DNA from 3 places in the Robertmurraya sp. FSL R5-0851 genome. Region 2 is predicted to be linked to each of the others. Evidence: riboswitches for the same ligand, from Rfam matches in the RefSeq annotation. Region 2 holds a riboswitch; each other region holds the start of a gene.
What was found. A riboswitch is a leader RNA that binds a small molecule or an ion and turns the genes downstream of it on or off. The one in region 2 is predicted to bind cyclic di-AMP.
Positions count from the first base shown of each region.

Region 1 (6,711 bases), 2.1 Mb from region 2:
TAATGGTAAAGTCAGGGGAGACTAAATCCATTTTTTCTAAGTCCCATTCAAAAGTTAAAATAGCCGATTGTTTGGATTGGTGCGTAAGGAGACGTTTCCCATTCTTAATAACTAGACTTTCAGCTTCCCAAAAGGTAACCGACTCATCTTCTCCTGTACGATTACAAACAAATACACACAATCCAGTATCCTTTGATCTTTGTTCCCACTCACCGTTTGGGCCGTGTAGCCCTGGGCCCCAGGAGGATGGTGCAATTAAGATCTCAGCTCCTTTATGTAAAAAGGTATCCGCAATGTTTGGGGTATAAGCATCCGCACAGATTAATACACCAATTTTCACATGACCCATGTCAATAGGTTCAATGGAAGTGCCAGATGTAGACCAATCATCGATACTTGCAATCTTCCTTTGTTTACCTATTAATTGACCATCAGGGTTTATAACAAACACGGAATTATAAAGCTCTCCAGTTTCTGACCGTTCAGGACACCCAAGAAATACAGTAGTATTCAAAGATTGAACATAGGTTATAAAGTTTGTCATCCATTCATCCGGTTGTGGCTTGATCCACTGAGTTCCAATCTTTTGAGAAAATTGCAATTCGCTAACGGCTAATTCAGGGGTAATAATCCAATCTACCTGTTGATCCGCCACTTGTTTAACGGCTGTTTCAATGAGCCTTTGATTATTTTCGATATCACCTGCAATTGGCAGCAAGTGTAATAAAGCTACTTTTATTTTCTTCATGATTTCCCCCATTTAGAATTACTGATAATGAGTATTATATCAATGAAACGGGGGAAGTGAGCGGATGGCAGAACACCTTCCTAAGAAATTTGTTACATGCTATGTTGAATGGTGATTATCCTGATCATAATTTGGTAATGAACTAGATCTTGCTAATAGGCGGTTTACTACTTTTTCAGTGATTGGCATAAAGGAATTAAGGATAAGACCCCCAAAACAAACGGTTAAAAGAGTTCCAATGCCAATGGGTCCTTTTAAAAGGATGGCCATGATCAAGAATACGAGATAAATGAATGTTCTCGAAACAAATATATTTGTTCTAGTTAATTCTTGGATGATTAAGGTTAATCGGTCCACTGGAATCGGTGCAAAATGGGTGTGTAAATAGGTTGCCGTTCCTAATCCTATAGCAACTAAACCCATTCCAAAACATATCAATTGGCTGTACCAATGTTCAGGTGAAACCCAATCGCGCAATAAAAAAAGCCACAGATCAATACCAATACCTGTTATCAATGCCGTTAACAACCCCAAAGCTTCTGGTCTTTGTCTTTTTAAAATGGAATTACAACAAATGATTAGGAAAGCTAGGATGATTTCCCAACTACCCACAGTAAATCCCACAGTCTTGGAAAGTCCCACTAAAACTGCATCAAAAGGTGAAGTGCCCAGGTCTGATTGTATAGTGAAAGAAATACCAAGGGTTAATATGAAAATTCCTACTACATATAAAGCATATTTCACTTTTCTCGACCTCTTTATCATTATTTTTTTGTTGCAAACGCAACAAAATTAGGTTAAATTTAACATATACTATTTTTATTGTATTTGCAACAAAAATACGTGCTGAGGAGGGAATTATGAAGGAAATTCTTCGTGAAATGGGAATGATTGCAAGAGCATTAGATTCAATAAGCAATATAGAGTTTAAAGAGTATGACCTGACAAAAGGACAGTATTTGTACTTGGTGAGAATATGCGAAAACCCTGGGATTATTCAAGAAAAGGTAGCGGAAATGATAAAAGTCGATCGAACAACAGCCGCTCGAGCGATAAAAAAACTCGAAATGAATGGGTTTATTGAAAAAAAAGAAGATCAACAGAACAAAAAAATTAAAAAACTCTTTTCAACAGAGAAAGGGAAACAGGTCTATCCTTATATCAAAAGAGAAAATGATTATTCCAATAAGGTAGCGTTAGAGGGCTTTTCCGAAAAAGAAGTAGAAACCTTGTTCCATCATCTTCAAAGAGTTAGAAAAAATGTAGAAAAAGACTGGGAATTTGTAAAAAAGGGAAACAAGAGAAATTATTGATGATATAAAGGAGCGACAGATTTAATGATAAATATCCAACCATGTACCCTTGAGGATTCACGCCAACTTCAAGAAATTAGTTATGTAACTTTTAATGAGACATTTAAGCAGCAGAATTCACCCGAAAATATGAAGGCCTATATGGAGAGGGCATTCCACTTAAACCAGCTAGAAAAAGAATTAGCTAATATTTCTTCGCAATTCTTTTTTGTTTATTTAAATCATGAACTTGCTGGATATTTAAAGGTAAATACCAAGGATGCTCAGACGGAAGAAATGGGTGATGAAGCACTTGAAATTGAGAGAATTTATATAAAAAGAGAATGTCAAAAACACGGTCTTGGTAAATATATGCTAAATAAAGCGATAGAAATAGCAAAGGCGCGTGATATGAAGAAAATCTGGTTAGGTGTATGGGAAAAAAATGAAAATGCGATTGCTTTTTATCAGAAAATGGGTTTTGTCCAAACAGGAGAGCATTCTTTTTATATGGGTGATGAGGAACAAAGGGACTTGATCATGACGAAAACACTCATCTAACTTTTTAGGAAAGGGGAATTACATGTATATTCCAAACTATTTTAAGATCACAGATGAAACCATAGCCTACGATATAATGAAAGAGCATAGTTTTGCGACGCTTATTTCTCAAAATAACGGAATGCCATTCGCCACTCATTTACCATTAATGTTGAACAAGGAGAATACCTACTTATACGGACACTTTGCTCGTCCCAATCCTCAGTGGACTAATATCCAAAATCAAACCGTACTAGCTATTTTCCATGGTCCTCATTGTTATATCTCCCCATCTTGGTATGAGACAAATAAGGCGGTTCCAACATGGAATTACGTGACTGTTCATGTGTATGGAGAAGTCGAGCTTTTAGAGGATGAACATGAGTTAATGAATTCTTTACATGAAATGGTATTAAAATATGAGGCTCCTGACAGTTCATACAAATTACAGAACGTAGATGGTGAGTTTCTCACTGGAATGAACAAAGGAATTCAAGGTTTCAAAATAAAAATCAATAAAATCGAAGGAAAAGCGAAGTTAAGTCAAAACCATTCTACACAGCGACAAGAGCTAGTTATTGAACAACTAGATCGTTGTTCAAATACAGATGAGAAACAGATTGCTTCTTTGATGAAGGCTAATCTAAAAAAGTAATGGATTCTTTATTGACAGTATATTGTGCAAGTAATATATTTGTCTAAGATAAAACTAAATAAAAAAGCCGAATCTTTATTGAGCGGGGGAACCAATCTTTTGGGGTGAATCTACAATTTGTAGAAGGAGACTCTCAACTCCTAATCCGTCAGCTAACCTCGTAGGTGTTATTGAGGGTGGATGTATTTTTATACATACAGGCCATTCTATTCTTTAGAATGGTCTTTTTTAATGAAGAAAGGGAAGGAAGTTACAGATGAAACAAATAGCTGTGCAGCGCGATGACAATGTGATTGTGGCACCACTTGCTGAAGAAATTCTCCAAAAGGGTGATGTGTTGATTGTGATTGGTCATAATGCAGACTTGAATCGCTTTGAAGAAAAAGGTGTATAAGAATGAAAACCAAGATGATAAACATGAATCCTTCTCAATTATTAATTTTAGTTTTTACTATCTTTATTATTATAGGAACGATTTTTCTTAAACTTCCATGGGCAACCACGACATCGATCAGTTGGTGGGATGCACTATTTACGGCAACTTCAGCCATGACTGTTACTGGCCTAGCAGTGGTTGATACAGAAACAGCATACACCTTGTTTGGCGAGATTGTAATTGTCTCATTGATTCAATTAGGCGGATTGGGAATTATGTCATTTGCGGTTTTAATCTTTATGGTTCTTGGAAAAAAGATTGGATTTAGGGAGCGAATCCTTGTTCAACAATCCATGAATCAAACTTCACTTGGTGGAGTCGTTCAATTAGTCAGGAACTTGTTTTTCTTTTCATTAGTTATTGAATTCATTGCCATGGTGTTGTTGTCCTTACGCTGGGTTCCAGAGCTGGGGTGGTCGAAGGGGATTTATTATAGCTTTTTTCATTCTATATCTGCGTTCAATAATGCTGGCTTTGCGTTATGGTCGGATGGACTTAGTAGATACGTAGGTGACCCAATAATAAATATTGTCATCACATTATTGTTTATCATTGGAGGTCTTGGATTTACGGTTTTAGCCGATTTAAAAAGTAAAGATACCTTTCGAAAACTTAGTTTACATTCAAAAATAATGATTGTCGGTACCTTTTCTATAAATATTGTTGCCATGCTTTTCATTTTCATTTTAGAATATGGAAATCCGAATACACTTGGCTCCTTATCCTTGGTTGAAAAATGGTGGGCATCGTATTTTCAAGCAGTGACAACTAGAACAGCTGGATTTAACAGTCTGGATATTGGAAGTTTGAGTGATCCAACGATCCATTTTATGATACTACTAATGTTTGTAGGTGCGGGCAGTGCATCGACGGGTGGAGGAATCAAACTAACGACATTCATTGTCATCGTGTTAGCTGTGGTAACGTACCTCAAAGGTAAAAAAGAAATTGTAGTGGCTAGAAGAACGGTCGCTGAAACCATCATATTCCGCTCATTAGCTATTACTATGATCTCTTTAACTTTAATTTTCTTGGCCATCTTTGTATTAACCATTACAGAAGAAGCAGCTTTCCTACCGATTGTGTTTGAAGTCGTTTCTGCGTTTGGGACAGTAGGTTTATCCATGGGAATCACTGGAACTCTCTCGATCATCGGTAAGCTGGTCATTATTATTGTCATGTTTGCAGGCAAGTTAGGTCCTTTAACGTTTGCTTTTTCTCTTGCACGTCAAGAAAAGTCGAAAATCCGTTATCCGCAGGAAGATGTGTTAACAGGTTGATCAATTTACATAAAGCTTCCTAAATTTAACATTTCATGTAGCATATTAATTTAAAGCAGATTACTTCATGTTTATTCTCATATCATGAACATGAAGCTATTAACCGAAATAAAAAAACAAAGCAGTTGATTATCACATCAACTGCTTTTTCAATGGCAATTTTTTGTTTCACTTCTAATCAGAACACCTTATATCCGACAGTTCAGATTGCTTGTAAAAGTATAGTAATTTGACCATTCCAAATACTCACTTTTAAGGGAGGGAGAAGGGTGACTAATATAGAAATTCAAAACTGCTTAAAAGAAAATATGATGAATATAAAGAACACTTTTCACGATACATCTGACCTTATTGTTAGAAAGATAAAGGTGGGCTCCAAAGGATCTTTTGATATAAATATCGTTTATCTGGACGGAATTATGGATGTAGATCTGATTCAGGAGAACGTCATAAAGCCTTTACTAGAACCGTTCAAGATTGTTAGTTTTAGGGAATCAATAGTTGATCAAGTCATTGAAAGAATAATTGAATCGGCAGATGTGAAAACCACTACGGAGTATAAGGTATTGACCGATAGTCTTGTACAAGGAAGTACCATATTACTGATTGACGGGTATCGAAAAGGAATAATAATACCATCTCCTAAATGGCCCGAAAGAAGTATCGAAGCATCAATTGGAGAACGTTCCTCAAGAGGTCCACAAATTGGATTAACAGAAAAAATGAAAACAAATATAAATTTGATCAGAAGTTCATTAAAAACTCCCGATTTTTGTGTAGAAACAATAAACATTGGTTCCATTTCACCCACATCTGTTTCTATTTTATATTTAGAAGGAATGGTTGATAAAGGAATCCTAAAAGAAGTAAAAAAGAGGCTGAAAAGTCTAAACATAAAGTATGTTCTTAGTGAAAGAGTATTAGAGGATGTGTTAGAAGGAAAACCAAAGTCTTTTTTTGCTCGAGTAAGACATTCAGAACGGATTGATGGGGTAGTATCTTCCTTATTTGAAGGGAGAGTGGTAGTTATTGTGGATGGATATCCTTTTGCTATCATAGCGCCTGCATTATTTATAGATTTTATGCAAGGAGCTGATGATTACCACATATCAATGGGCAGGTTTACAAATCGAATCATGCGTTTCATCGCCTTTGTATTAGGAGTGTATTTGCCTGGCGTTTATATTGCGATAGACAATTTTCATAACGACGATTTGCCAAACAAAATTTCAAAAGCAATCATTTCTAATGATGAACTGTTGCCAACCTTTTGGGCATCTATATGGTGAGTCTAAAATCTGTAGGCGTTCCTTATCTTTCACCGTTGATTCCGTTTAAAATAGAGGAATGTAAAGATACATTTTTTAGAGGAGATTTACAGAAACTTACTAATAGCAAACACACATATACCGAAGATAAATGATTAATATTCGCACAGTATAAACCAAAGAATTCACAACAAATCATGGTTGTGATTTTTTTGTTTTTTTGGCTGTGTTAAAGAGCATGTCAATACATAATGGTTTGAAAAATGGAAAACAATAAACAAAATAAAAAATTATAGGATGAAAAAAATGAATCAAAATACTGATAGATTAACCTCTCCAGAAATAGCAAATTTGTGGACCCATTACATACGTGAGACAATGGGGATTTGTGTGATCAAGTACATGCATAAGAACATTCAAGATTCTGAGATAAAAAAAGTTTTCCAAACTGCTCATAAACTTGCTCAAAAGCATCTAACAGAACTGAAGGAA
Region 1 is NZ_JBBOOE010000001.1:2,427,143-2,433,853, reverse strand. It holds gene MKX65_RS12320 (carbon-nitrogen hydrolase family protein) at 1-748, opposite strand, end outside; gene MKX65_RS12315 (YczE/YyaS/YitT family protein) at 848-1,492, opposite strand; gene MKX65_RS12310 (MarR family transcriptional regulator) at 1,609-2,061, shown strand; gene MKX65_RS12305 (GNAT family N-acetyltransferase) at 2,086-2,601, shown strand; gene MKX65_RS12300 (FMN-binding negative transcriptional regulator) at 2,624-3,235, shown strand; cyclic di-AMP (ydaO/yuaA leader) riboswitch at 3,291-3,417, shown strand; gene MKX65_RS12295 (TrkA C-terminal domain-containing protein) at 3,492-3,629, shown strand; gene MKX65_RS12290 (TrkH family potassium uptake protein) at 3,632-4,951, shown strand; gene MKX65_RS12285 (spore germination protein) at 5,221-6,240, shown strand; gene MKX65_RS27095 (spore germination protein) at 6,234-6,374, shown strand; gene MKX65_RS12280 (DUF3231 family protein) at 6,526-6,711, shown strand, end outside.
Region 1: another riboswitch for cyclic di-AMP. It lies ahead of MKX65_RS12295 (TrkA C-terminal domain-containing protein); the one in region 2 lies ahead of MKX65_RS01855 (APC family permease).

Region 2 (6,711 bases):
ACCAGGATGTTGGCTTAGAAGCAGCCACCATTTAAAGAGTGCGTAATAGCTCACTGGTCGAGTGACTCCGCGCCGAAAATGTAACGGGGCTAAACGTATCACCGAAGCTGTGGATTGGCGTCACACGATGTCAGTGGTAGGAGAGCGTTCTAAGGGCGTTGAAGCTAGACCGGAAGGACTGGTGGAGCGCTTAGAAGTGAGAATGCCGGTATGAGTAGCGAAAGATGGGTGAGAATCCCATCCACCGAATGCCTAAGGTTTCCTGAGGAAGGCTCGTCCGCTCAGGGTTAGTCGGGACCTAAGCCGAGGCCGAAAGGCGTAGGCGATGGACAACAGGTTGATATTCCTGTACCACCAAATTACCGTTTGAGTGATGGGGGGACGCAGGAGGATAGGGTAAGCGCGCTGTTGGATATGCGCGTCCAAGCAGTTAGGCTGATCACGAGGCAAATCCCGTGATCAAAAGGCTGAGCTGTGATGGCGAGGGAAATATAGTACCGAAGTTCCTGATTCCACACTGCCAAGAAAAGCCTCTAGCGAGGTAACAGGTGCCCGTACCGCAAACCGACACAGGTAGGCGAGGAGAGAATCCTAAGGTGAGCGAGAGAACTCTCGTTAAGGAACTCGGCAAAATGACCCCGTAACTTCGGGAGAAGGGGTGCTCTTCAGGGTGAATAGCCCAGAAGAGCCGCAGTGAATAGGCCCAGGCGACTGTTTAGCAAAAACACAGGTCTCTGCGAAGCCGCAAGGCGAAGTATAGGGGCTGACGCCTGCCCGGTGCTGGAAGGTTAAGAGGAGGGGTTAGCTCACGCGAAGCTCTGAATCGAAGCCCCAGTAAACGGCGGCCGTAACTATAACGGTCCTAAGGTAGCGAAATTCCTTGTCGGGTAAGTTCCGACCCGCACGAAAGGCGTAACGATCTGGGCACTGTCTCAACGAGAGACTCGGTGAAATTATAGTACCTGTGAAGATGCAGGTTACCCGCGACAGGACGGAAAGACCCCGTGGAGCTTTACTGTAGCCTGATATTGAATTTTGGTACAGCTTGTACAGGATAGGTAGGAGCCTGAGAAGCCGGAGCGCTAGCTTCGGTGGAGGCGTCGGTGGGATACTACTCTGGCTGTATTGAAATTCTAACCCTCACCCCTGATCGGGGTGGGAGACAGTGTCAGGTGGGCAGTTTGACTGGGGCGGTCGCCTCCTAAAAAGTAACGGAGGCGCCCAAAGGTTCCCTCAGAATGGTTGGAAATCATTCGTAGAGTGTAAAGGCACAAGGGAGCTTGACTGCGAGACCTACAAGTCGAGCAGGGACGAAAGTCGGGCTTAGTGATCCGGTGGTTCCGCATGGAAGGGCCATCGCTCAACGGATAAAAGCTACCCCGGGGATAACAGGCTTATCTCCCCCAAGAGTCCACATCGACGGGGAGGTTTGGCACCTCGATGTCGGCTCATCGCATCCTGGGGCTGTAGTCGGTCCCAAGGGTTGGGCTGTTCGCCCATTAAAGCGGTACGCGAGCTGGGTTCAGAACGTCGTGAGACAGTTCGGTCCCTATCCGTCGTGGGCGTAGGAAATTTGAGAGGAGCTGTCCTTAGTACGAGAGGACCGGGATGGACGCACCGCTGGTGTACCAGTTGTCTTGCCAAAGGCATCGCTGGGTAGCTATGTGCGGAAGGGATAAGTGCTGAAAGCATCTAAGCATGAAGCCCCCCTCAAGATGAGATTTCCCATAGCGCAAGCTAGTAAGATCCCTGAAAGATGATCAGGTTGATAGGTCAGAGGTGGAAGCGCGGCGACGTGTGGAGCTGACTGATACTAATCGATCGAGGACTTAACCAAATTACGATGAAACGTATTTCTTTCTTCTTCATTCATTATCTAGTTTTGAAGGAATGATTTTCTTCAACTGAATACTGGTCTAGTGGCGATAGCGAAAAGGTCACACCCGTTCCCATACCGAACACGGAAGTTAAGCTTTTCAGCGCCGATGGTAGTTGAGGGTTTCCCTCTGTGAGAGTAGGACGTCGCTAGGCAAAGAAAAAAGCACCTGATTGGGTGCTTTTTTTGTTGTATTTATTTTCTATCTACTCTTTAGATATGAAATTAGAATTGAATAGTTAAAACAAATGCCTCTATTTGACCAAATACAATAGTTGAATGTTAAAACGGGTATATAGAGATGTTCTATCTGCCCGTAAGAGAGGATAAACCTTAGAAGCGGTAAAATAGAATGCCTCTATTTGCCCATGAGCAACTCGAATTGCCTCAAGCGGTAAAATAGAATGTCTCTATTTGCCCATGAGCACCACGAATTGCCTCAAGTGGTAAAATAGAATGTCTCTATTTGCCCATGAGTAACTCGAATTGCCTCAAGTGGTAAAATAGAAAGGCTCTATGTGCCCATGAGCATCTCCATTTCCAATGCCAGAGTTCAATCTTCGGTCTCATAAAACAAAAAAGCACCCTCACAGGTGCTTTTTCCAACCCCGCCCCAAACTAATGCTTCAAATGATACGGTAAGGTCGAAACAACTACATTTTTTCTATAAAGCAAGAAGGAACGGATCAAAAGGCTAGATTGATTATGAAGCATGTTATGCCAGCCTTTTTTCGGTATGAACTGGGGGATTAACACGGTTACTCGGTAATTGGACTCACTTGCTTTATGTTCGACGGTGTCGACAAATTTGGAGAGTGGATGAATCATGCTTCTATAATGAGAATGTAAGGTGACCAATCGTACGTCAGGCTGCCACTCTTTCCATTTTTCCTCAAAGCGTTTTTCCTCTTCCCGATCAAAGGCCACATGCACAGCAATGACTTGGCTTGCTGATAGTGACTTAGCATAGTTAATCGAGTTCTCCACAACATGGGTAATGCCAGCTACAGGTACGATGATGACGTTCCCTTCGATGGGGAGTGCTGCTTCGCAAGTGGTCACACGAAGCTGATCCGCAATTGCTTCATAGTGCTTATGGATTTTGTGAAAGACCAATACAATCACAGGAATAAAAACAAGAACCGGCCATACCTGGCTAAACTTTGTGATAAAAAACATCATTGTAACCACGAAACTTATCAGAGCGCCAGCCGAGTTAATCATGAGCTTTGATACCCAACCAGAGGGCTTTTCGCGAATCCATTTTACCATCATTCCAGTTTGGGAAAGGGTAAAGGGGATAAAGACACCAACGGCATACAATGGGATTAAATTTTCTGTATGTCCATGAAAAGTAATAATGAGCAAGATAGAAGCAAAACCTAACATCATAATTCCATTTGAATAGCCTAGTCGATCGCCTCGAAGTGTAAACATACGAGGAATAAACTTATCATTGGCTATGTTTACAGCTAATAATGGGAACGCCGAGTATCCTGTATTTGCTGCTAGTATTAAAATTAACGCGGTTGTCCCTTGAATGAAGAAATACATAAAGGTTCGACCAAAGGTTTGACTAGCAATTTGGGAGACGACGGTTTCTTCTGCCTTTGGAGTAATGCCGTAATAATAAGCTAAAACGACAATTCCAGATAATAAAATCGCTAGTAATGTACCCATTAGCATCAGTGTCCTTGCCGCATTTTTTGGAGCAGGATCTTTAAAGTTTGGAATGGCATTTGATATCGCTTCGACTCCTGTTAACGCAGAGCTCCCTGACGCAAAGGCCTTAAGCAATAGGAATAAGCTAATTCCTGCTACTGGTGTTCCAATGGGTGTATGCAGTTCAGGAGGCACCTGACCTGTGATCACGTTAAATAGACCTACTCCGATTAAGATAAATAAGGCTAGAACAAATAAATAAACCGGATAGGCAAGAATGGAGGCAGATTCTGTTACCCCTCTTAAGTTTAGAAGTGTTAAAAAGATAACAAATACAATCGCAATCTCCACATTATAGTCATGTAAGGCTGGGAAGGCTGAAGTAATGGCATCGGTACCTGCTGACACACTTACAGCCACTGTTAATATATAGTCCACCAATAAGGATCCTCCGGCCACTAACCCTGGGTTCACACCCAGATTGGTCTTAGATACCACATACGCTCCACCCCCTTGAGGGTAGGCATATATGATTTGTCGGTAAGACAATATCAAAGCGGTTAAAAGAAGAAGTACTCCAATCGCTATTGGAATAGAGTACCAAAAAGCGATGGCTCCTATAGAAACGAGAACGATCAGGATTTGCTCGGGTCCATAGGCAACGGATGATAAAGCATCCGATGATAAAATCGCTAAAGCTTTTGTTTTATTTAACTTTTGTTCACCTAACTGGGCAGACTTCAAAGGTCTACCTATAAGTAATCTCTTTATAGAAGAGATCATGTTTGACACCACCATCTAGTAAGATTTAACTAAAAAAATCCACAAAAAAAGCCTACAAAGTCATCACGAAATAAGACTTGTAGACATTAGCCATTTTGCTCCACAAGCTCCACCTTCCTTCTCAAAAAACGCTTACGAGGTTAGCTGTCGGATTCGGGCCTCATGAGTAGCCCTACCTTTTAAAAGGATTCACCCCAGAAGAGTTGGGTCCCCCGTACCAATGGTTTCAGCGATTTAAGAATATGAAACTTTGATTATCATACTCCCACCCTTTAAAAATGTAAATGAAAATTTTGTTAACTATTTTTGAACGTAAGTAAGCATAAGTAGACTTCTATTCCCCCGTATTAATGGGTATAATAGGTTACTATTAAAGGACACTGAAAGGACCATGTAACATGACAAAACCAAAAAAAACCATTTTCGAAGTTGAGGAAAACGAAACATTAAGTGATTGTCTTGAACGTATGGCGAAAGAAGGGTATACTCCTGTAAAGCGGACAGAAAAGCCCGTTTTTCAAGAAGTAAAAGAGGCGGGAGAGGTTACTTATGAGCCGATCGCCAGGAAAATTGTATTCGAAGCGCGGTTAATAGAGTAAAACACGAACATTAACTATACATAAATTATAAACGTTCGACAATTTCATTGACAGATTATATAACAGAATGTAATATATACATGAGATTAAGATTCAGAAATAGCCCTCGTATAATAATGGGAATATGGCCCATGAGTTTCTACCCGATTACCGTAAATGATCGGACTATGAGGAAATGTGATATGCCCGGAGTAAGAGGCGCTTCTTTTGTGTCTCTTCCATCTTGTATGAACAAGCCCGGACAGATTCCTTTCCTCGTCATGGAAAGAATCTGTGTGGGCTTTTTATATTATTTAGCTAGGAGGGGTACAGTGGAAGCACAAATTGGAATTATTATGGGAAGCAAATCTGATTGGGAAACTATGAAACTAGCGTGTTCCGTGCTAGACGATTTAAATATACCGTATGAGAAAAAGGTGGTATCTGCCCATCGAACACCTGACTTGATGTTTGAATATGCAGAAACGGCTCGTGATCGTGGAATAAAGGTCATTATTGCAGGAGCAGGCGGAGCAGCTCACCTTCCTGGAATGGTGGCAGCAAAAACGACTTTACCGGTTATCGGTGTTCCAGTTCAATCAAGGGCGTTGAACGGTTTAGACTCCCTACTATCGATTGTACAAATGCCAGGAGGGGTTCCGGTAGCAACGGTTGCCATTGGAACAGCTGGTGCGACGAATGCGGGATTGCTTGCCGCTCAAATATTAGGAGCATTTAACGAAGAGATTGCTTTAAAGCTTCAGGAGAAAAGAGAAGCAACCAAACAAACTGTTTTGGAAAGTAGTGATGAGCTTGTCTAATCCAGTGATTTTGCCAGGACAAACGATTGGGATTATCGGTGGTGGACAGTTAGGCAAAATGATGGCCTTATCGGCAAAAGCTCAAGGGTACCGAGTGGCTGTCCTTGATCCTGCGGAAGACTCTCCTTGTGCTCAAGTATCTGATATGAGCATCGTGGCAGGGTATAACGATCTTGAGGCAATCAAAGAACTTGCGAGTGTAAGTGATGTGATCACCTATGAGTTTGAAAATATTGATGCAGAAGCTTTAAAATGGCTGGCAGAGCATGCTTATGTACCACAAGGAACCCAATTGCTAGAGGTCACTCAAAACCGAATCACTGAAAAAGCAGCTATTGAAAAGGCTGGAGTGAAAGTGGCTCCTTATGCGGTCATCCATTCTGTACAAGACATTTATGATAATATAAAAAGGCTTGGATTTCCTGCTGTTTTAAAGACAGCTACTGGTGGATACGATGGCAAAGGTCAACTGGTCATCAAGACAGAACAGGATCTGCTATTGGCTGAGAAGTTACTAGAACATGGTTCGTGTGTGTTAGAGAAGTGGATTCCTTTTGAGAAGGAAATCTCAGTAATCGTTGTTCGCAGTGCAAGTGGGCAGACTGAAGTGTTCCCAATTGGAGAGAATATACATCGAGACAATATTTTACATGAGACCATTGTTCCGGCTCGAATAAGTGGAGATGCAGCTAGAAAGGGATTAGAGCTTGCTGAAAAGCTAGCCTCGGCCTTGCAGTTGGTCGGCACGCTAGCGGTTGAGATGTTTCTTACAAAAGAGGACGATATTTATATCAATGAATTGGCACCACGGCCTCATAATTCAGGTCATTACACGATTGAAGCTTGTGAAACGTCACAGTTTGAACAGCATGTGCGTGCGGTATGTAACTTGCCGTTAGGACGTACGACTCTTTTAAAACCAGCAGTCATGGTAAATATTTTAGGAGAGCATCAAGAAGCTGTGCTTCAAGCCATTCCATCCGTAACAGAT
Region 2 is NZ_JBBOOE010000001.1:345,406-352,116, forward strand. It holds rRNA gene MKX65_RS01845 (23S ribosomal RNA) at 1-1,837, shown strand, start outside; rRNA gene rrf (5S ribosomal RNA) at 1,916-2,031, shown strand; gene MKX65_RS01855 (APC family permease) at 2,495-4,321, opposite strand; cyclic di-AMP (ydaO/yuaA leader) riboswitch at 4,435-4,563, opposite strand; gene MKX65_RS01860 (NETI motif-containing protein) at 4,720-4,920, shown strand; purine riboswitch at 5,007-5,108, shown strand; gene purE (5-(carboxyamino)imidazole ribonucleotide mutase) at 5,181-5,720, shown strand; gene purK (5-(carboxyamino)imidazole ribonucleotide synthase) at 5,707-6,711, shown strand, end outside.

Region 3 (6,445 bases), on a different contig from region 2:
GAATTTTTTCTTTAAAGGTAACAGAGGACGTCAAAATGAAGAGTGCTTTTAGATATAAATTAATAATTCAACTATTCGTATAACACCAATTAACACTAATTACCGATTTAGTCTAAACCGCCTTAACCTATTGATATCAATGGGTTTTGGGCGTTTTTTTATGTGCTTAGGTTGTTCGCAAAATTTCTATTAACACTAATCGAACTTACCAAACATCCTTATTCAAGATATGGGGCAGCATTCCTGTAATGAATGAAAATGAGGTTTGAACAAAAAAATAACCTCTTGGTAGAATGAGAGAGTCCTAAAGCCGGCTAGCAAAAAGGACGAACTCAATTAACACCAGGAGGTCTTAAAATGAATTATAACCAAAATGAAAAGATTGCTCAAATCACTTCTCAAACTCTTATTATAGGTGTTGATATTGCCAAGTACAAGCATGTCGCACGTGCACAGGACTATAGAGGAATGGAGTTTGGTTCCCCGTGTTATTTTGATAATACCAAGCCAGGATTTGAACTGTTTCTCAATTGGATCAATCAATTAAAGCTAGAACAACAGATGCAAAAAGTGATAGTAGGAATGGAACCTACTGGCCACTATTGGCTAAACCTAGCACATATACAAAAAGAGAATGATATAAAGTTTGTCGCTGTGAACCCGATACATGTTAAGAGGAGTAAGGAACTTGACGATAATTCACCGACTAAAAACGATGTGAAAGACGCTAAGTCATCGCTCAGTTGGTCAAGGACGGGAGATATGCTGAACCAACGATTCCACAAGGTGTTTATGCAGAACTCCGCGTGGCGAAAAAAATACGTGATCTCCTAACTGATGACCTTCAAACGGTGCAAGGCCAGATTCACAACTGGCTAGATCGGTATTTTCCTGAGTTTTTAACCGTCTTTAAGAGTTGGGAAGGGAAAGCAGCCTTACAGTTTTTAAGGCTAGGAGCCTTACCACATGAACTGACTGATTTCACTAATCAGTTCTTATTGGAACATTTACGAAAGGCAGTTAGTCGGAGTGTGGGACTAAACAAAATACTAGAGTTAAAACAAGCAGCAAAAGAGTCCATCGGACTTCGCCAAGGTGCTGGTATGGCTAAATTAGAACTAGCAACTCTGCTTGATAAGTATGACTAGATACAAAAGAAGTTCGTAGAACTAGATGATAAGATAGATAACCTAATTGAACATATTCCTGGTGTTCAACAAATGTTAGCTATTAAGGGAGTAGGCAGAGATACGGTTGCCGGCTTCTTTGCGGAAGTAGGAAATCTTCAAGATTATTCTCACCCTAGACAAATCATAAAGCTAGCTGGACTGAGCTTGAAGGAGAACACCTCTGGCAAACATAAAGGACAAACAAAAATCACCAAACGAGGTAGGAAGAAGCTAAGGGCTCTCCTTTTCAGGGTTTGTATGATTATGGTTGCGAAGAATTCGGCTTTTAAAGCGTTGCATGCCTATTACACGCAGCGTCCGGATAATCCTCTAAAGAAAATGCAGTCTTTGATAGCCTTGTGCAATAAGTTAATACGTATATTATTTGCCATTGGTAAAAAACAATTTGAGTTTAGTGAAGAGCGAATGTTAAAGGATATCCCTCATATGAGAGTAAACGTAGAAGTTGAAAAAACAGCTTAAATCAGTAGGACCAGTATAGTAGAAAAGAGTTTTAGGTGTTAGAAGTCTCGTACATTTGAAGCACGGATTAGTCAGCAAAGCAATAAAACTTCGGGCAAGGACCCTGTGGGGCAGCATGACTGACATCCACCTCATGGAAAGGTTGGACGAAGGAATTTGAGAGCGAAGACTCTGTGAGGCATGGGAGGGTTGACCTCCATAAGATATGTGGATATCCACCAGTGCGATCATATTTTTACTCATCCACCATTTTTTTGTAAGTGCGTGGCTGATGAGCTATCAGTCTTTTTACTCCAAAGCTCCAAATTTATCCTTACGAGATAAATCCAACCATAGTATCGAGCTTAAACTCTAAAATTACAATTTATAAAATACTGAGAATACTGGAGAAAACGTGAGTTTTCACTTTGTTTATTGAGGGAGGTTTATGGAATAGGAACTATTCTTATTAGTAAAATCGTTGGTAATTGCATTAGGTATAAATAGAGAAGGATTTCTTCGGGAATGATATACACAAACAAATTGAAAGGTCGATGTTATTGAAGAAAAAGCAAATGTTTTCTCTAACTATGATAGTCATTCCTTGGCTTTCTGTTTTGTTTATGGACAAGAAATCATTCTTAAGGTATTTACCTGTTGCAAGTTTTGTTAATCTATTTATAAGTGTCTTTAGTGTCATCAGCAATAAGAAAAGATGGTGGAAAAATAAAAACCCATTCTCCCCAGGGAATGTAGATTTCTCATACATATTAGGGCCATACTTTGTAGCAACATTATGGATATTTAAATTTACTTATGGTAATTTCCCGAAATATTTGATTGTTAATGTAATGCTAAATATCTTTAATGCTTTTCCTATGGCTACTGTGTGGGAAAAGGTGGGTGCATTTAAATTTAAAAAAATCACTCATACTAGCTGGTACTTTATTTGTATATTGCTATCAATTATTATCTACGGATATCAATATGTCATCGAAAAAACGATTGTAAATGAGAGTAGACTAAAATTATAGTTATAAAATATATCGCTTACGCTAGCTACTGTTAAAAGGGTGTTGATCCAGAGGTGGATTAATGCCTATTTCTGTTGAATTTCTTTGTTGTATAAAAGAAGCAGTTTTACTCAAGAGGAATAGCAAAAAAATAAAGACATAAAACAAAGTTACGCTTTGTAGATATTTTCTTCTAGATTCAACATTTAAACCACTTATTGACAACGAGAAAAAGTGGATATATATTTGTCTAAGAAAAAATTAAATGAAATGCCTAATCTAAATTGAGCGGGGGAACCAATCTTTTGGGGTGAATCTACGTTTAGTAGAAGGAGACTCTCAACTCCTAATCCGTCAGCTAACCTCGTAGGCGAATTGAGGGTGGAATGTATTTAATGATACGGGCCATTCTATTTTTTAGAATGGTCTTTTTTATTTTCTGGAAAGGACGGAGACAAATGAAGCAAATAGCCGTACTAGGATTGGGTAGATTTGGAGGGAGTTTAGTTAAAGAATTTAATGAATTAGGAATTGATACAATGGCAGTAGACAAAAGCATAGACAAAGTAAATGAATTTGCTTCTTATGCCACTCATGCTATCCAAGCAAATACTCTTGATGAACCTACTCTGAAGCATTTAGGTATTAGAAATTTTGATTTAGTGGTTGTCTCATTCGGAGACGATATTGAAGCAAGTATCTTAACTACCCTCCATTTAAAAGAGCTGGGAGTTAAGCAAGTGTGGGCAAAGGCTCAAAATGACTATCATCATAAAGTTTTAGATAAAATTGGTGCGGATCGAATTATTCACCCAGAAAGGGACATGGCCAAACGGGTAGCCCATTATATCGCATCCGAAAAAATTATTGATTATATTGAACTTTCTAAGGACCATAGTATCGTTGAAATAGTAGCATCCGATAAATTACATAATCAAACTTTACTTGAACTCGATGTTAGAGCAAAATATGGGTGCAGTGTGGTTGCTGTTCAGCGCGGGGAGGACGTAATTGTTGCACCAGTAGCGGAAGAGGTATTACAAAAAGGAGATGTTTTGATTGTGATAGGACATAATTCCGATTTAAACCGTTTTGAAGAAAAAGGTGTGTAACATGAAAAATAAATTTATAAACGTAAATCCGTCGCAATTATTGGTTTTGGTTTTTGCTATTTCTATACTATTGGGTACAATTCTTCTTAAACTTCCTTTTGCAACGACAACTACTGTTAGTTGGCTGGATGCACTTTTTACAGCTACATCAGCCATGACAGTTACAGGCCTTGTAGTTGTTGATACAGAAACAGCCTATACTCTTTTTGGTGAGATCGTCATTGCTTCTTTAATTCAGTTAGGGGGATTAGGGATCATGTCCTTTGCTGTCCTTATCTACTTGGTTCTTGGAAGGAAGATTGGTTTTAAAGAAAGAGTTCTCGTCCAACAGGCTTTAAATCAAACTTCTCTAGGAGGGATTGTTCAATTAGTAAGAAATCTATTCATCTTTTCATTAGGTATCGAGCTAATAGCCATGATTTTACTATCTCTGCGTTGGGTTCCTGAAATGGGGTTTGCTAAAGGAATCTATTATAGCTTTTTTCATTCTATTTCAGCCTTTAATAATGCTGGATTTGCCTTATGGTCTGACGGTTTAAGCCGTTATGTTGGAGATCCAGTTGTTAATATTGTTATAACTTTACTCTTTATCATAGGGGGAATTGGCTTTACCGTTTTAGCCGACCTAAAGAATAAACGAACGTTTCAAAAGCTTAGCCTACATTCGAAAATTATGATCATTGGTACGTTTGTTATAAACCTATTAGCCATGTTCTTTATATTCTTCTTGGAATATGGAAACCCCAATTCATTAGGGTCCTTATCTGTAGTGGAAAAATGGTGGGCATCGTATTTTCAAGCTGTTACGCCTAGGACAGCAGGATTTAACACTTTAGATATTGGGAGTTTAACCGACCCCACTATTCATCTAATGATTCTCTTAATGTTTGTAGGTGCTGGAAGTGCTTCTACAGGTGGGGGAATTAAACTAACCACATTCTTAATTATTGTGTTGACGGTTGTTACTTATTTAAAAGGAAAAAAAGAAATCGTTGTTGCTAGAAGATCTATAAGCGATACCATCATTTTTCGGTCACTTGCTATTACTATGATTGCTCTAACATTAGTATTTTTAGCTGTCTTTGTATTAACCATTACGGAGGATTCAACTTTCTTACCAATTTTGTTTGAGGTTGTTTCTGCTTTTGGTACCGTAGGCTTATCTATGGGGATTACTGCTTCCCTTTCAATTATTGGTAAGATAGTTATTATCATAGTCATGTTCACTGGTAAATTAGGGCCATTAACACTCGCATTTTCTCTTGCACGGCAGGAAAAATCTAAAATACGTTATCCTCAAGAGGATGTTTTAACAGGATAAGTATGTATGATTCATTTGGCCACCTTTAAGGTGGCTTTATTAAAGATATTTCAAGTTTGTGATAGGGGGCATTAATTTAGAAAGATTAATGCTTTTTCTTATGGAATCTTTTATTGCAGTTAAGGGCAGCATCCTTTAATGAGATAATGAGAATGAAATTTAAAGCTATGATTGTGAACCCATACACTTAAATAATAGGGGGCTTTTATTGTGCGAAATGTTTCTGGCTCAAATTGAGATTGGCTACAATACTCAGGTAAAGGTCAGACAGTTCCTGTCGGAACTGAAGGGTTATATCGAAGAATCAAATGATGGGGTAACGCCCTGAAGGGTTCTCTCTTAGTCGAATAGCATTTGAGTTAGTAAGAATGATAGTGTTATAAGCTCGGCGAAAAGGCGTGAGAAATTACCGTAGCAGTTTTGGCTGCCGAAAGCCTCCTCGATGGAGTGGTGTAATTCATGGTGCTTGAGTTGATTGAATATGGTGAGAATGCAAATAAACCTATAATAAAAGGTTAAGCTGACGAACTTCTGAATGTACGGGTCTACACGCCCAATACATAGAAATGTGTATATCACTTAATGTGAGGTTAACAGTGGATGAGTAAGACTAACAAATATAAAAGTCCATGATATGTTACAGGCATATGAACGGTTAACAGGCTTACAGGAAGCACCTAAGTTCATTCTATAATAGATATAATTCAACATTGTAAGCTGATATCGTGGAGAGCTTACTCTCTAAGAAGCGTTGATAAGGAAAGCAGTAATGAAAATAGTTACTGTATAACTTGTCTTTGTATCAGTGAAAGTGGTGGCACAGTACCAAGGAAAGGTCTAATCAACCTGGAGGGATAGCCACTAGACTAAAAAGAATCATTCAACCATGTAACACAGTTCTTTATCGGTTAATAAGGTTCTTGTGAGACTAAGAGAGGTTCAACTCCCAAGGGAGTCACCAACTTGTTGAAACGGAAGAAACTGAGACACAATGAATATTACGATATGCAACATTGCTTCGATAATTTATATTCTCAAAGTGTCGATGGTCAAAATTTCTATGACTTAATGAAACTGATCAGATCCGATGAAAATATACGTCTTGCTTATCGAAACATTAAAAGAAACACAGGGAGTAAAACAGCAGGGACAAATAAATTAACCATTGATGACATTAAGCATTTGTCGGTAGAAGGAGTAATTGAACACGTTCAAAATTCGCTTCAATCATACAAACCAGAATGTGTACGACGAGTTTTTATTCCTAAAGCAAATGGAAAAGTAAGACCACTAGGAATACCGACAATCTGGGACAGAATTATCCAACAATGTATCTTACAAGTCTTAGAACCCATCTGTGAAGCAAAA
Region 3 is NZ_JBBOOE010000002.1:233,377-239,821, forward strand. It holds partial or broken gene MKX65_RS25410 (IS110 family transposase) at 358-1,652, shown strand; gene MKX65_RS25415 (hypothetical protein) at 2,192-2,665, shown strand; cyclic di-AMP (ydaO/yuaA leader) riboswitch at 2,906-3,033, shown strand; gene MKX65_RS25420 (NAD-binding protein) at 3,103-3,756, shown strand; gene MKX65_RS25425 (TrkH family potassium uptake protein) at 3,758-5,077, shown strand; partial or broken gene MKX65_RS25430 (reverse transcriptase domain-containing protein) at 6,041-6,445, shown strand, end outside.
Region 3: another riboswitch for cyclic di-AMP. It lies ahead of MKX65_RS25420 (NAD-binding protein); the one in region 2 lies ahead of MKX65_RS01855 (APC family permease).